One region of the Arthrobacter sp. NPDC056493 genome, then DNA from elsewhere that is predicted to be linked to it. Evidence: predicted binding sites of a transcription regulator. Region 1 holds the regulator's gene; the other holds the start of a gene.
What was found. The regulator HrcA, encoded in region 1, represses chaperone genes, less so after heat shock. The targets are predictions, from matches to a motif close to TTNGCACTCGNNNNNNNCGAGTGCNAA.
Positions count from the first base shown of each region.

Region 2: the regulator HrcA is predicted to act here: its motif matches at 4,096-4,122, upstream of ACFQ50_RS04985 (FmdB family zinc ribbon protein).

Region 1 covers NZ_JBHTSL010000006.1:18,888-24,622, reverse strand. Annotated here, with positions in the region: gene ACFQ50_RS04040 (DUF3097 domain-containing protein) at 1-563, opposite strand, end outside; gene hrcA (heat-inducible transcriptional repressor HrcA) at 777-1,790, shown strand; gene dnaJ (molecular chaperone DnaJ) at 1,849-2,973, shown strand; gene ACFQ50_RS04025 (16S rRNA (uracil(1498)-N(3))-methyltransferase) at 2,976-3,746, shown strand; gene ACFQ50_RS04020 (GerMN domain-containing protein) at 3,869-4,786, opposite strand; gene ACFQ50_RS04015 (PhoH family protein) at 5,132-5,735, shown strand, end outside.
Region 2 covers NZ_JBHTSL010000007.1:89,965-95,699, reverse strand. Annotated here, with positions in the region: gene ACFQ50_RS05010 (SDR family oxidoreductase) at 46-699, opposite strand; gene ACFQ50_RS05005 (hypothetical protein) at 733-1,710, opposite strand; gene ACFQ50_RS05000 (GNAT family N-acetyltransferase) at 1,838-2,458, opposite strand; gene galU (UTP--glucose-1-phosphate uridylyltransferase GalU) at 2,465-3,370, opposite strand; gene ACFQ50_RS04990 (5-formyltetrahydrofolate cyclo-ligase) at 3,459-4,070, shown strand; gene ACFQ50_RS04985 (FmdB family zinc ribbon protein) at 4,219-4,494, shown strand; gene cpaB (Flp pilus assembly protein CpaB) at 4,734-5,480, shown strand; gene ACFQ50_RS04975 (hypothetical protein) at 5,610-5,735, opposite strand, start outside.

The DNA of each region.
Region 1 (5,735 bases):
ACGGCGTCGGCGATCCTCGACTCCTTGGAGTCGGGAACCAGGTGGTCCACCAGGACGCCCAGCCGGCGGCCGGGTCCGGGGCGGAACGAGGCAACGGCCGCCGCCAGGTCATCGATGCCGTGCAGGGGTTCGACGACGATGCCCTCCACCCGGAGATCGTCGCCCCAGACTTTTTCCACGAGTTCGGCGTCATGCTTGCCTTCGACCCAGATCCGGCTGGCCTTGGCCACCTGTGCGCGCTGCCCTTCCACCCGCACCGAACCCGACGCCGTCCGGCCGGTCGTGCCCGGCCCTGCGGGCTTCGCTTTGGGCGCCGGCGGCATCAGGCGTACCGGCTGACCTTCCAAAAGGAATCCGAAACCCAGCTTGAAGGACCGGGACTTTCCGCGGCGGTCCTCAAGCGCCACCACGTGCATGCCGCCGGACTTCTCCACCCGGGTCACCGCACCCACCCAGCCGGACTGGACGTCCTCGAGCACCATGCCGCGCTCCACAGGAACCTCAGGCAGGCTGTTCTTGGCGGGCGCTGCGATCTCCTGCGGGCCCCAGGTCTGGTACTGCATTTCGTTCACCGCTCTGCACTAGGAGGGAGCCGCTCCGGCCGCGGGCATACCGCCGGGGGACAGGCGCCCGGAATTTCGCCCGGAGCGGTACCAATGCTAACAACGCGGCGACTCATATTAGACTTGTTAGCACTTAGGCATGTCGAGTGCTAACCACAGCGTTTACGGGCAGGATCAACGCCCGGCGCGGTCAAGGCCAAAAGGAGGTGGACTGTGAGCGAACCACGGAAGCTTGAGGTGCTGCGCGCCATCGTGGAGGACTATGTCCATTCCCGCGAACCTGTCGGCTCCAAGGCCCTGGTGGAACGGCACCATCTGGGCGTATCCAGCGCCACCATCCGCAACGACATGGCGGCCCTTGAGGACGAGGGCCTTATCACTGCCCCGCACACCAGCGCGGGCAGGATTCCGACGGACAAGGGTTACCGTCTGTTCGTCGACCAGATTTCAGCCGTCAAGCCGTTGTCCCCGGCGGAGAAGCGCGCCATCCAGACCCTCCTCGAGGGGTCAGAGGACCTTGACGACGTCCTGGACCGGACGGCGCGGCTCCTGTCCCAGTTGACCAACCAGGTCGCCGTCGTGCAGTACCCGCACCTGAGCCGCGCCGTGGTGCGGCACATTGAATTTGTGCTGCTGGCGCCGCGGAAGGTGCTGATCGTGCTGATCGCCGACTCCGGCAAGGTTGACCAGCGAGTGGTCGACGCCGGACAGGACCTGTCAGACGACACGCTCGCCGCACTCCGCACCCGGTTCCTGACCGGTGTGGCCGGAACGCCGGTGGCCATCCTGCCCCAGCACCTGGCCGCCGTCGTGGCCGGCTGCACGCACGCCGAGCGCCCCATTGCCATGGCCCTCGGCAAGGGGCTGGAGGGCCTGGCGCACAACAGCCGGGAAGACCGTATGGTCCTCGCGGGAACGGCCAACCTCGCGCGCTCCAACGTGGACTTTCCGCTCAGCATCGGACCTGTTCTGGAGGCCCTCGAGGAGCAGGTGGTGATGCTGCGGCTCCTGAGCGACATGGCCCAGGACCCGCGGGGCGTGGCCGTGAGCATCGGCCGGGAAAACCCCTACGACGGTCTGGCCGAGGCATCGGTGGTGGCCACCGGCTACGGCCCCGACGCCAGCGCCAAGGTGGGCATCCTTGGCCCCACCCGGATGGACTATCCCACCACCATGGCCGCCGTGCGCGCGGTGGCCCGCTACCTTTCGAGGATTCTGGGCCCGTGACCGCACGACCCGGACATCCTCTGACCACAGGCAGTACAACCAGGAAGAGATACGAACTTTGAGCAGCCACTACGACGTTCTTGGAGTCTCCGCTGAAGCCACCGGCGAGGAGATCAAAAAGGCCTACCGCAAGCTGGCCCGCTCCCTCCACCCGGATGTCAACCCCGGGGAAGACGCCGCCGAACGCTTCAAGGCCGTCACCCACGCCTACGAGGTGCTGTCCGATCCGCAGAAGCGCAGGATCTACGACACCACCGGCAATGAGAACGGCACCGACAACGGCTTCGGCGGCGGCTACGCCGGCCAGGGCTTCGCGTTCCAGGACATCTTTGACACCTTCTTCGGCGCGGGCGGAACATCCGGGCCCGCGTCCCGCGTCCGCCGTGGGCAGGACGCGCTGATCAGCGTCCGGATCGACCTGCGCGATGCCGTCTTCGGCGTCAACAAGAAGCTGGAAGTGGACACAGCCGTCACCTGCCCCACGTGTGAAGGCTCGTGCTGCCGCGAGGGTAGCCACCCGGAACGCTGCGATATCTGCGGCGGCAGCGGCCAGGTGCAGCGGGCGGTCCGTTCCATCCTCGGCCAGGTCATGACCGCCGCGCCGTGCGGTTCCTGCGAGGGCTTCGGGACGGTCATCAAGGACCCCTGCAACGAGTGCAGCGGCCAGGGCCGTATCCGCAGCCGCCGCTCCCTGACCATCAAGGTGCCGGCCGGCGTGGCCACCGGAACCCGGATCCAGCTCTCCGGGCAGGGCGAGGCGGGCCCCGCAGGCGGCCCCTCCGGCGACCTTTATGTGGAAATCCGGGTCAACAACGACTCCACCTACATCCGCGAGGGCGACGACCTCCACGCGACTTTGAACATTCCCATGACGGCCGCCGCCCTCGGCACCGAACTGAGCCTGGAAACGTTCGACGGCAAGCAGGAGATCGACGTTAAGGCGGGCACCCAGTCCGGCGAGATCATCACCCTCCGCGGCCTGGGAGTTACCCATCTGCGGGGCTATGGCCGCGGTGACCTCAGGGTCCACCTGCAGGTGGAAACGCCGTCCAAGCTCGACCCCGCCCAGGAAGACCTGCTCCGGCAGTTGGCCAAGCTCCGCGGCGAGCAGTTCTCCGAGGGCAAGCTGGCGGCCAGCGGCGGCGTTTTCGCCAAGCTGCGGGACCGCCTCGGTAACCTGTAGCGGTGAGCAACGCCGTATTCTTCACCCCTGCCGGCGCGCTGGACGGCACCGCTCCCGGTTCGCTGTTCGTCCTCGACGGCGCGGAGGCCCGGCACGCGGTCACAGTCAAGCGTCTGGCGGTGGGCGAACAGGTGGACATCGCCGACGGCGCGGGCAGGCGTATCACCGGAACCGTGACTGGTGCCGCTCCCGCCCAGTTGACGGTCGAATGCACCTCCGTGAGCGTGGAACCCCGGCCCGACGTCCGCCTGGTCCTCGTGCAGGCCCTCGCCAAGGGGGACCGGGACGAGCTGGCGATCGAGACCGCCACCGAACTGGGCATCGACGCCGTGATTCCCTGGCAGTCGGAACGCTCCATCGTCCGGTGGAAGGGTGACCGGGCAGCCAAGGCGCACGGGAAATGGCAGTCCGCCGTGACGGCGGCGGCCAAGCAGGCCCGCCGCGCCTGGATCCCGGAGGTGCGTCCCGCCGTCGATACCCAGGCGCTGGCCAGGGAAGTGGCGGAGGCCGGCCTTGCCGTGATCCTGCACGAAGACGCCGTCACGCCGCTGCGGCGGGTCCTCGGCAAATGGTCCGGGGAGCGTCAGGAGGCGTCCGGCCCCGGCGAGATTCTCCTCATCGTTGGTCCCGAAGGGGGCATCAGTGCCCGCGAGGTCACCCGGCTGTGCAGCGCCGGGGCGGTTACGGCACTGTTGGGACCGCACGTGCTGCGGTCATCGACGGCGGGACCGGCCGGCGTCGTGGTGGTCAGCGACGTCCTGGGCCGTTGGTAACCTCAGGCCGTTGGTAACGTCAGGCCGCTGGTAACGTCAGGCCGCTGAGTTTTGGCCAGGGCCGGTTCGCTGGCGGACGGTGAACCGCTGGCGGACCTGAACCTCTAGCGAACGTTGAATCTCTACCGAACCGTGAACCCGCGCGAGTCCACGTTGAGTTCGTCCCCCGGCTTGCCCGCGTCGATCTGGGAAACGCGCACCTCGTAGTTCCCGGGCGCCAGATTCACCGTGATCCCGAAGATCCCGGAGGCGGCGGGATCCGCCGAGGCCCTGGCTTCCCCAGTCAGGTAGCTTTCCTTATCGCCGTTGTCCTGGACTTTGAGGATGCGCCAGTGGAGTTTGCCGTTGGGGACGGTGCTTCGCCCGGAGATTTTGACCCGGCCGTCGCCGACTCCGGTGCCTTGCTGCGGATCGATGATCCACACCGGCGCCACCATTCCCGCGCTGCGGGACGTCGGGGCGCCGAGCTTGACGTGCTTGAACGCCAGATAGTCCGTGTGCCCGTCCACGAGGATGACTACTTCGATTTGCTGCCCGGCGTCAATCAGCCCGGAGCTGGCACCGGCCGCCGTTGCGGTGTACACCAGCTGCTGGATGGCCCGCTGGGCCATGTCCGCGTCGAGGTTGCTGTTGAAGGCATCCGCGGAAACGTCCACGGTGATGACATTGGTGCCCGAGATCGAGGTCGCGAGGTTCTTGGGGTTCTGCCACGGCGTGAAGTAGTCAGGATCCAATGGCGTCTCGGACATCATGGCGCGCAGGGCCCGGGTGATCGGGTTCTCATCGTCAGGCACGTCGCGGAACTCGCGGTAGAGGAAGACATTGCTGTTGCTCCGCCCGATCCAGTAGACCGGCGCTTTGTTGGACGACTGCGTTGTTTCCAGCGGTGCGCTGGTGGTGGGGACACCGTCCGTGCCGGCGGCCCGGCGCGACGAGGACGTCGGCGAGTTCGCGGAGGTCACCGAGGGGTCGGGAGCGGCGATGCACCCTGACAGCAGCAGGGCAGCCGGAAGCAACGCGGACAGCAGCACGGAGCGCATCCGCGGTACTTTCCGGCCCGGAGTTCCTGGCTGACTGATGCTGGCGATCCCTTCGAATAAGCAGTTGTGTGCGGGCACGCCGGACCGTTGCCGGCAAGCTCCTTTTCCAGCATTACACGAGACTTTGGAGCGCCGGGCGCCTTTCGGGGCAGGCGGCCGAACTGCAACGGGAACGATATGAGGCCGATACAAAGTTGATACCTAATGGCGGGAACGCGTTACAGAAATGCGGTCCGCCGTGACCTTCCGGGACAGCAGGCCGGGGCGTGCGCTGGCGTAAGATGTAAAGACACAAACGAGTTATATTCCGAACTGGAGGGAACCGAAGGCCCGAGGGCCGTCACCATGACTGAATCAGCAAACGGAAAGCGCCGCCTCAACACGGGGGACCGAACCACGGGCGAATTCCCCCATACTCTTCCCGGTGTCCGGACGGAGGTGGTCATCTTCGATAACTCTGATCAGATGGTGCAGTCGCTGGGAAGCCACGACGAGGCCCTTCGCTTCATCGAGGACCAGTTCCCGGCCGTCAGTTTCCACGTTCGCGGCAACGAACTCTCCATCAACGGACCCGCGGCCGATGTTCCGCGGATCATGCGGCTGCTCCACGAGGTCAGGGGTCTCGTGGCCCGCGGCACCGTTATCACGCCGGCAGTTCTCCAGCAGCTGGTGTCGCTGCTCCGCAGCCAGTCGCTGCAGAATCCGGTGGAGGTGCTGACGCACGACATCCTGTCCAGCCGCGGCAAGACCATCAGGCCCAAGACGCTGAACCAGAAGAACTACGTGGACGCCATCGACGCGAACACGGTGATCTTCGGGATCGGTCCGGCCGGTACCGGCAAGACCTACCTCGCGGTGGCCAAGGCCGTTCAGGCCCTGCAGCAGAAGGAAGTCAGCCGGATCATCCTCACCCGTCCCGCCGTCGAAGCGGGCGAACGGCTGGGGTTCC
Region 2 (5,735 bases), on a different contig from region 1:
TCGATCCGGGCAGCGGAAGTTCGATCACGATGCCCCTGGCGCCGGTTATCCGCTTCCAGGTGCCGGCCAGCGATCCCATGCCCAGGACTTCCGGCCCTCCGACTGTCTGCAGCGCGTGGGGACCGCCGGACCGCGCTCCCCGTGCGGCTTCCAGCAGGGCCGACGCCACATCCGCCGGCGAGATCGTCTGGAACCGGGCCCCTTTGATCGCCGGCACGAGGCCAACGCGGGCCCCCGCGCCGAAACTCCCCGCCAACAGGCTGTGGAATGAGTGGCCCGCACAGTGCGGGTGTCCAGCGCGGATCGCTCGTACACGCGCTCCTTGTCCGCCTTTGACCGGTAATAGGCGAGGGTGCTTTGGTCGCAGTTGACGATGGACAGCTGTACGGCGCGGGCAACACCCGCCGCCGCGGCTTCGCCCAGCAGCACTGCCCCGCCAGCCGCATAATGCCTCAGTGCTTTGCCGGTCCGCGCCTCGAGGCAATCGACGACGACGTCGGCGCCCGCCAGCGCTTCCGGCACCCCTTTTCCGGTGGTGACGTCCGCGCGGAAGTAAGCGGCGCCGTCGTAATACTCCCGGGCACCCGGGAGCGGCGGGTTCCGGCTCAGAACGGCGACGGCGTGCCCCTGGTCAAGTGCCTGGCGCACCACTTCGCGGCCCGCCTCGCCGGTGCCGCCGGCAACGCAGATCCGGGCCACTACTGTGGCGCCTGGTGCCGCACCGGCGTCCGGCTACGCGCGGCGGCGCTGCAGGACGTCGTCAAGGTTGCTCAGCGCGCTCTGGGCCTTGGTCAGCGGCTTGGCGGGCGCGGCATTCGGGGAGGCGGCGGGAGGTGCGGCGGCCGGACCCTGCTTGAGTGAGGGCTTGCCCACGGACTTGGGAGCCTCTGGCAGCGCCAGCGGCTCGGGTGCCGGACGCTCGGCCTTGGCCGCTTCGACGTAGGTGGGCTTGGGAACTTCCACCGGATCCCAGCTGGATTCGGGCTGGGCCGCCTGGCCCTGTACCGGAACTGCGGCGCTTTCGTCGCCGGCCGCAAGGGCAACTGCCAGGGCCGCCTCGCGGAGTTCGACTGCCGTTAGAGGCTTGGGCTTCTTGGCTTCTGCCTCGGCATCGAAGAGCGCAATTTCGCGGGGCTTCACCGGCTCCACGGCGGGTGCCGCCTCCGCGCGGCGCTCGGCGGCGGACTCCCGGCCGGCGGGTGCGCCCATGGCCGCCCTGAAGGCGGCGCTGACTTTCCTGCGGCGGTCACGGACGGCGAGCCGTCGCAAAACCACGACGGCGGCAGCGCCGGTCAGGAACGCCACGGCCGGAACCCAGGGGTTGCCGAGCCCAAAGAGCCGCAGGACTCCGGCCACAATGGCCGTCATGACGGACAACAGCCCAACGAACGCGATGGCCGTCCGTCCGTAGCGGATCCGAAAGGCACCGGTCCCATCGGCGGCAGGCCTGGTGCCGGACGAAGCCGGGGTGAGGCCTGTTGCTGGTTCGCTGCTCTTCCTGGTGTCCATGCGATTCTCCTGCTGGGCGGCCATATACACGACCGTCCCGGCTTGCGGGTTTGCAGTTTCGGCGTCGACGCTGTCCAGCGTCAGGTCACCGGCAGTCTGGAACTGATGCCGGCCGTTGCGGAGCATGTAAGGGGCAACCCAAACGATCCAGAGCGCAACTGCAGCCACAAGGATGACTGAGCTGCTAAGGGGGAAGTCCACACACAAAACCGTATGAGGAATGTCGGGGCTCTTGTGGCATTCGTCTCGGTGTGTCGCGGCCCAGCTTCAATTCAATGGACTTATATGCGGAAACCCGGCTCTGACCAGCGGCTCTGTCGGTCAGGGGTCAGGCGGGTCTTACCCGCAGCCAGCGGCTGAGGAGGCCTTCCGGAATTTCCTCTGAAGTCAGTGCGAAGGAACGGTGGTCCGCCCATTCCCCGTTGATGTGCAGGAACCGCGGGCGGTAGCCCTCGTCCCTGAAGCCGAGCTTTTCCACGACGCGCAGGCTTGGACCGTTTTCGGGACGGATGTTGATTTCCATCCGGTGCAGGCCAAGGGTCCGGAAACAGTGGTCGGTTGCCATGGCCACGGCTGTCGGGGCAATCCCATGCCCGGCGCGGTCCTGGTCCACCCAGTAGCCGAGGGTCGCCATCATGGCCGATCCCCACACAATGGAAGAGACAGTCAACTGCCCCACGATGACGGGGTCACGGTGTCCGGGTGTCCACTCGGCGATCACGAAGGGCAGTGCCGTGGCCTGGGCAGCCTGGGTGTTCAGGGACCGGACCATCTGCCGGTAATCGGGCAGAGCCCCGCCAGCGATCGGATTCGAGGCCTCCCAGGGCGCCAGCCAGTCGCTGTTGCGGGAACGGACCTCAGTCCATTCCTTCCGGTCCCTGTACCTGATGGGCCGCAGGACAAGGTCCCCGCACTCCAGCGTGACCGGCCAGATGTGGCTGACCCTCATGAATGGTTACTTGGACAGACGGGCGGCAATTTCCGGCAGCCACTCACGCAGACCAGGTCCGAGGTCTTCGCTGTCGATGGCGAGTTCCACGCAGGCCTTGAGGTAGCTGAGCTTGTCCCCGGTGTCGTAGCGGCGGCCGCGGAAGACCACGCCGTACACGCCGCCGCCTTCACCGTCCCTGCTGGCCAGCTCCTGCAGGGCGTCGGTCAGCTGAATCTCGCCGCCACGGCCGGGCTCGGTCTTTTCCAGCACATCGAACACGTCAGGGTGGAGCACATAGCGGCCAATGACAGCCAGGTTGGAGGGCGCCTCGTCCACGTCCGGCTTCTCCACCAGCTTGTTGATCCTGACGAAGCCTTCGCCCTCAATCTCGGAGATATCAGCACAGCCGTAGGCGCTGATCTGGGACGGCTCCACCTCGATGAGGGCCACCACGGAACCGCCGGTTTTGGCCTGCACGTCGATCATGGTGCTGAGGAGCTCGTCGCGGGCATCGATGAGGTCATCACCGAGGAGGACGGCGAACGGCTCGTAACCCACGTGCTGGCGGGCGCGCAGCACCGCGTGGCCAAGGCCCTTGGGGTCACCCTGGCGGACATAGTGGATGTCGCCCAGGTTGCTCGCGGCCTGGATCGATTCCAGCTTGGCGGTGTCGCCCTTGGCCTCCAGCGTCGCTTCCAGGGCCGGGACGCGGTCGAAGTGGTCCTCGAGCGCGCGCTTGTTGCGTCCGGTGATCATCAGGACGTCGCTCAGGCCTACCTTGACGGCCTCCTCGACGACGTACTGGATGGCCGGCTTGTCAACCACCGGCAGCATCTCCTTGGGCATGGCCTTGGTGGCAGGCAGGAACCTGGTGCCGAGCCCAGCAGCGGGGATTACGGCCTTGCGGACTGAACAATTAGTGGAAGTCACTGGTCTAATCTATCCGAGGGAACATTCATACGGTAAATGCTTCCGGCAGCGGCCCGCCCGCCTGCCGCTGCGACAAAGGATGACATCCATGCCAACAGGGACCATGCCGTCGAAGGACGGGATCCGTTCGCGGCACCGGCAAATCCGGGCCACGATGACAGCAACGGACCTCGCAAATGCCGGCGACGGCATCGCAACCCATGGCCTGCCCTGGGCCGAGGCCATCGCTGCCGGCAAACGGGCCACGTTCACTGCTTACCTCGGCGTTGACTTCGAACCGCCAACCCTCCCGCTGCTGCACGCGCTGCATGAGGCGGGTCACAGCATCCTGCTCCCGGTGTGCGAACCGGACCGGGAGCTCAGCTGGGTCTTCTGGACCCCGGAGAGCGAGTTCATCCGCAGCAGGTACGCGCCCATTCAGGAACCGGACGGTGAGCGACACGGACTGGACGCGGTGCGGACTGCGGCCGGGATGTTCATGCCGGCAACGGCCGTTGACCGCAGCGGCAACCGAATCGGACAGGGCGGCGGCTACTACGACAAGTTCCTGGCCGCGGCCAACGCCGGCGGCCTGCATCTTCCGAAGGCAGCCATCATCTACGACACCGAACTCCTGCCAGCCCAGACCATCCCGGCTGAAGACTTCGACCGCCCCGTCGAGGCAGTGCTCATGCCCTCCGGGCTGGTAGCCTTCGCGTGACCTCGCCCGGGGCGGGGTGCTAGAATTGGCACTCAGGCCCTGCGACTGCTAATGGAGTCATTTCCGCCGCGGTGATCCGTCAAGGAGAAACCGGGAAACGAAGCCAGGCAGCACGGGACCTGTCGTTTGTCCAAGAGGAGGATCTACAGTGCCCACGTATGCCTATGCCTGCAAGGATTGCAGCCATGCCTTTGACATCGTGCAGTCGTTCACCGACAGCACTCTGACGTCCTGCCCCGAGTGCCAGGGCACGCTGCGCAAGAAGTTCAACAGCGTGGGCGTGGTCTTCAAGGGTTCCGGTTTCTACCGGACGGATTCGCGCGATTCCAAGGGAAGCGCCGTCTCGCCCTCCCCCGCTGCGTCAGCCCCGGCCGCCCCGGCCGCTCCCGCATCCTCTGCCCCGGCAGCAGCAGCCGCGAGCTAATCGGGTTCCCGCGGCACCTGCCGCCTTCAAACTCAAAAGAGTCCGGCCGGGTTTACCCGGCCGGACTCTTTGCTTTAGTCGGGTAACCCGGGGCTTGCGTGTCCCTTCGTGCGTGCAGGTGCCTAACTCTCTGTTCGCGCTCGGGCCAGTCTCCCGGCGGGCTGTGGAGGGCGCTACTTTTTCCACATACGGCTGCCCGCACCTGTCGCGGCCCAACGGACGGCCCGTAGCGTGGCGGCATGCCAGCTACCGGAATCTTCCCCGCAAGGGCATCCCGCCCGGCCGCTCGTCCCGGGCGCCGCAACGCATTGCCCGGTTCTGCCGTCCGTCCGCGCCCGCGCGGACAGCGCTTCGCGGGGTGGCTGAACCGTAACCGCCGCCTTGCCGTGGCACTCCTCCTTTGCGCGGCCGCGGGGATCGCCGTCCACCAGCTGACTCCTGCCCCCGCCCAGACCGTGGGTGTCCTGGCCGCTGCCCGTGACCTTCCGGCCGGGGCGAACCTGACGGGCAGCGATGTCAGGACCGTCAGCGTCCCGCCCGCCATGGTGCCGGACGGGAGTTTTGACGACAGCAGCGGAGTGGACGGCAAGCAACTGGCAGGGCCGCTTCGCCAGGGCCAACTCCTCACCGATGCGCAACTGGTGGGGCCAGGCCTGCTGACGGGAGCGCCGCCCGGATCCGCTGCGGTGCCGCTGCGGATGGCGGACCCGTCATCCATCCAACTGGTATCCCCCGGACAACTTGTGAACGTTGTCATGACAAGCGGCAACGGCTATGAGCAGGCGTCAGCGTCGAAGGTACTGGCCAAGTCCGTGCCTGTCCTGTGGACCTCCGGCCAGGGAGGCCAGGGCGGCCAGTGGCTTGCTGCCGGGGACTCGGACGGGCTGCTGGTAGTGGCCGCCACTCCTGCGCAGGCCAGTGCCTTGGCGGGCGCGTCAACCCAGGGAAAACTGTTTTTCGTCCTGGTGGGATCCGGTGCCCGGTGAGCGAGCCCGTGCGGGTTCCTTGCCCCGGGCAAGTCCTCGGGGCTCTGCGAATCCCCAGCGCTTTGCCAATCTTCGGGGATTTGCCAATCCTGCGGTCTGTGTGGATCCTCGGCGTGTCTGCCGGGCTGCTCAGCCCCAGTGCGGGGGCTTCTGCTCCTTCAGCCACGCGTCGTGATCGTTGCCGGATTCTGCGTCGCCCCAAGTGCGCGGGTCGTCCTCGGCCGCCGTCTTGGGGACCGCCCCTGTCCGCTCCTG